2 regions of the Limosilactobacillus oris genome follow, and region 2 is predicted to be linked to the other one. Evidence: riboswitches for the same ligand, from Rfam matches in the RefSeq annotation. Region 2 holds a riboswitch; the other holds the start of a gene.
What was found. Region 2 has a riboswitch for lysine ahead of lysA (diaminopimelate decarboxylase). Riboswitches for the same ligand answer to the same signal wherever they lie in the genome.
Positions count from the first base shown of each region.

Region 1: another riboswitch for lysine. It lies ahead of N4599_RS04945 (amino acid permease); the one in region 2 lies ahead of lysA (diaminopimelate decarboxylase).

Region 1 covers NZ_CP104398.1:951,990-954,194, reverse strand. Annotated here, with positions in the region: gene N4599_RS04955 (phosphatase PAP2 family protein) at 1-105, shown strand, start outside; gene N4599_RS04950 (GNAT family N-acetyltransferase) at 179-628, shown strand; lysine riboswitch at 645-817, shown strand; gene N4599_RS04945 (amino acid permease) at 918-2,205, shown strand, end outside.
Region 2 covers NZ_CP104398.1:60,343-62,547, reverse strand. Annotated here, with positions in the region: gene lysA (diaminopimelate decarboxylase) at 20-1,336, opposite strand; lysine riboswitch at 1,431-1,614, opposite strand; gene N4599_RS00380 (aspartate kinase) at 1,824-2,205, shown strand, end outside.

The sequences.
Region 1 (2,205 bases), 890 kb from region 2:
GCGATGCTGTTGGCCTATGCCTGGCTCCAAGTAGCCGAATGGCTGTACGTGGCCTGGGCACCACGATTGAAACGGGTATCGTTTTTATCAAGTTCGAATATCTAGTAATGAGAGGCTGGGAAATTACCTGGCCTTTTTAATTTCCCGGGAAATAATTATGATTACAACAGAACGTTTAATGATTAAAAGGATTAACCACGATGGTGACGGCCAACTAGCAAAGTTATTAGCCAATCCAACGATTCAACAGGGGGCGCACCTTCTTTTTTCTGGCCCCCAGCCGAGCAGCTTTGAAGTTGACTTCCTCCTGCAGACTGGGCATTTTTACGCCATCTACGAGCAACGCTGTCCAGGGAAAATAGCCGGCCTGCTCTTTACCCAGCTGAGTGAGTTGGCCGGGGAGGGGGCGGTTGAACTTGGCTACTTCCTCGCGCCAGCCTGCCGTGGTCGGGGGATTATGACAGAGGCCGTCAGGGGGCTAACTGCTCAGTCAACGCAATTGACCGTTGCCTTGACAGATAAGGATAATTTAGCTTCGCAGCGGGTCCTGCGCCGGGCTGGCTTTCAGCTAGTAAAGCAGGAGGCTGACCAGGTCCTGTGGAAAAAAGTTCCTTGCAGTCACGAGTGAAGAGTGTATAATATTGATGAAATGAAGAGGTTGCACTTTTCATCAGTAACGGCTGTGAGGCGAATAAGCGCTGGACCAGTTGTGAAAGGGGAAGGTGCCGAAACGGCGGTAGTCTTATTCCTGCCAGCCGTTGGGCCATGATCTAAGAGGTCATGGACTGTCGCACAACTGCGGAGCGCTTCCTAAAGATTGATTCGTTAATTTAAGAAGTTAATGGAGTCTTCTGACGGGGTCACCGTTGGGAGACTTTTTATTTTCCTCTTCAAAAAAATATTTGGAGGATTGTTATATGGCAGAAAGTACACAAGGGCAACAGGAAGGGCATATCAAACGGACTCTTGAAACCCGGCACCTGACGATGATTGCCCTCGGGGGAACCATCGGGACCGGGCTCTTTATCACGTCAGGGTCCGCGATTTCCACCGCCGGACCTGGAGGAGCCCTGACCGCTTACGTTATCATGGGGATCATGGTCTTCTTCCTGATGACTAGTTTGGGGGAAATGGCGACCTACATGCCACTGACCGGTTCGTTTTCGGCCTACTCGACGAAGTTCGTTGACCCGGCCCTAGGATTTGCGATGGGTTGGAACTATTGGTTCAACTGGGCGATTACGATCCCGGTCGACGTCACCAGTGCCGGCATCGTGATGAACTTTTGGCTGCCCCATGTACCGAGCTGGGTTTTCAGCACGGTGGTCCTAGTCCTGATTTTCCTAATCAACTACCTCTCTGTTCGCTCCTATGGTGAAACGGAGTACTGGCTGGCCCTCGTAAAGGTAGTTACCGTCATCGTCTTCCTGGTCGTCGGGGTGGCAATCATCCTCGGAATCATGGGCGGCAAGCCGGTGGGCTTTAGTAACTTCCACTACAAGCAAGCGCCGTTTGTCGGTGGTGCGCCCGCCGTCATTAGTGTCTTCCTGGTTGCCGGTTTCTCCTTCCAGGGAACAGAACTGGTTGGAATCACCGCTGGGGAAGCCGCTACCCCGGAAAAGTCAATTTCAAAGGCAATTCATTCTACTTTCTGGCGGATTTTGCTGTTCTATATTTTTGCAATCTTTGTAATTGCCTGCATCCTGCCGTACACCAACAAAAACTTGATGAACGCGGATGTGCAAAACATTACGATGAGTCCGTTTACGATTATCTTTAAGCGGGCTGGCTTGGCGGTGGCCGCCAGTATCATGAATGCCGTTATTTTGACGGCGGTGATTTCCGCGGCCAACTCCGGTCTATACGCTTCTACCCGGATGCTGTACTCCCAGGCGCGGGAGGGTTATGCATGGCGCTTTCTCTGCTATGTTAACCGGCGGGGGATCCCAATTTACGCATTGATTTTTACGATGATTATCTCAACTTTGGCGTTCGCAACCCAGTTTGTGGTTCCTCAGGCTTACATGTACCTGACTGACGCTTCCGGGCTATGCGGCTTCATTGCCTGGCTGGGAATTGCCGTTTCCCACTTCCGCTTCCGGAAGGCGTTCGTTGCTCAGGGCCACTCCGTGAACGAACTGAAGTACCACGCGACCCTGTTCCCGTTTGGGCCTATCTTTGCCTTTGTCCTTTGTATTATAGTTA
Region 2 (2,205 bases):
TTCTTCCTATATATTAATGTTATTTTGCTTCAGTATATGGACGGTCCAGGTGAACCAAGTCTTCATAGCTTTCCCGTTCAATCACCAGCTGAGAGTGGCCATTCTCCGCAAAGACCACTGCGGGCCGGGGATTTCGGTTATAGTTGGATGCCATTGCATATCCATAGGCCCCGGTATCCAACATTACAAGAACATCCCCCGGTTTCGTCTTCGGCAGGGCCTGGTCCTGGCTTAAAATATCACCACTTTCACAGTACTTCCCAGCCAGGCGGACGTGTTCCGCCAATGGTGCTTGGGGGTCTCTTGCCAGCACCGTTTCGTACTCTGCTTGGTAGAGGGCGGGACGAATATTATCACCCATTCCCCCGTTAATGGTGACGAACGGGCGGTAACCCGGTAAGTCTTTCCGGGAACCAACCGTGTAGAGGTTATAGCCAGCCGGCCCAACGATTGACCGCCCCGGTTCGATCCAGATTGCCGGCATTTCCAGAGCTGTCGGCGCAACCGCAGCCTTGATGGCCTTGATGATGGCATCGACAAATTCCTCAGGCCGCAGCGGTTGGTCATCCTTTGTATAACGAATGCCAAAGCCCCCGCCAACGTTGATGACCTGGGCTTGGTAGTCATACCGCTGCTGCCAGTGGTTAGCTACTTCCACCAGCTTGTTGGCAACCCCTTCAAACCCTGCCAGTTCAAAAATTTGTGAACCGATGTGAGCGTGCAGGCCGATCATCGTCATCCGTGGTGACGCTAAGACCGCCTCCAATGCCCTGTCCGCCTGTCCTGATTCTAAGTCAAAGCCAAACTTACTGTCGACTTGGCCGGTCTGGATGTACTTATTGGTGTGGGCGGAAATTCCCGGGGTGATACGCAACATCACTTTGACCCGGGCGTCCAGTTCGGTTAGCACCTGGTTTAGCAGCTTAATTTCGTAAAAATTATCAACCACGATTACGCCAATGTTGTTCTTAACCGCCATTACCAGCTCATCATATGACTTATTGTTGCCATGAAAACTGGCATGGGAGAGTGGGAAACCGGCCTTCAATGCCGTATACATTTCGCCACCGGAAACTACGTCGACATGGGCTCCCTCCTGGTCGGCAACTTGATACATCGCAATCGCCGCAAAGGCCTTGCTAGCATAGCTAACCTCGTATTCAACCTGGTTAGCTTCGAAAACCCGCTTAAAGGCGCGAATCTGGTGCCGGATTTGACTAACATCATAAACCACCAGGGGCGTTCCGTACTGCTGGGCCAGGTCAAGGCTATCACAGCCACCAATCATTAGGTGACCGGCTGCGTTAAGCTGGCTTGCTGAAAGCTGTTCGTTCATTCTTGATTCCTCCAATTCTGCTGACGGGGAAACCGACGGGATAAAAAAATCCACTATTTGCGCAAAAACAAATAGTGGAGCTAATACCCATTTTATCTGTCGATAGCGCAACGCAGGCTCTTATCCGTCCTGCGACAGTCCGTGATTTATTCAACCACGCCCCAGCTGCCTAACCGCCGCCCGGTTAAGTGCTTCGGCAGCCGCCCTGTTCAGAGGGGATCAACGTCCGGCAGGAACTCCCCCAACTTACTGGTGTTGGCTGCGCCTCTTCGATTTGTAATTAGTTTATAAAAAAATAATTAGAAAGTCAATAGCAAAATTAATTTGGCATGAAGCAACCCTAGAATTAGCTTTGGTTAAGTGCACCATTACAGACTTGATTTTCAGATTCAGTGCTTGCAAGTTTTCTTAAACATGTTAGAATTCGGTTAAATTTATTTACGGAAAATGAGTTCAAATGGCATTTTCCCAAAGGAGTGCTTAAAAAATGAAAGTCGTTAAATTCGGTGGCAGCTCACTTGCAGATGGTGAGCACTTTGCCCAGGCGATTAAGATTATCACTGCTGACCCCCAGCGACGGGTCGTTGTCACTTCTGCGCCTGGTAAGCGGACAGCAAATGATACCAAGGTCACCGATCTCCTGATCAAATATGCCCAGCAAGTAATCGCTGGACAGCCGTTCCAGGAAACGGTTACCCAAATCATTGACCGTTATACCGCGATTGCTGACTATTTTAACGTTCCTCAGGCCAAGCTGGCCCCACTAGCCGAACGGCTTAACAAGTTGCCGAACTGGCACTTTCCCAATAACAACTACCTTCTCGCCGCGTTCAAGGCCCATGGCGAGCGGCTCAACGCCCAATTGATGA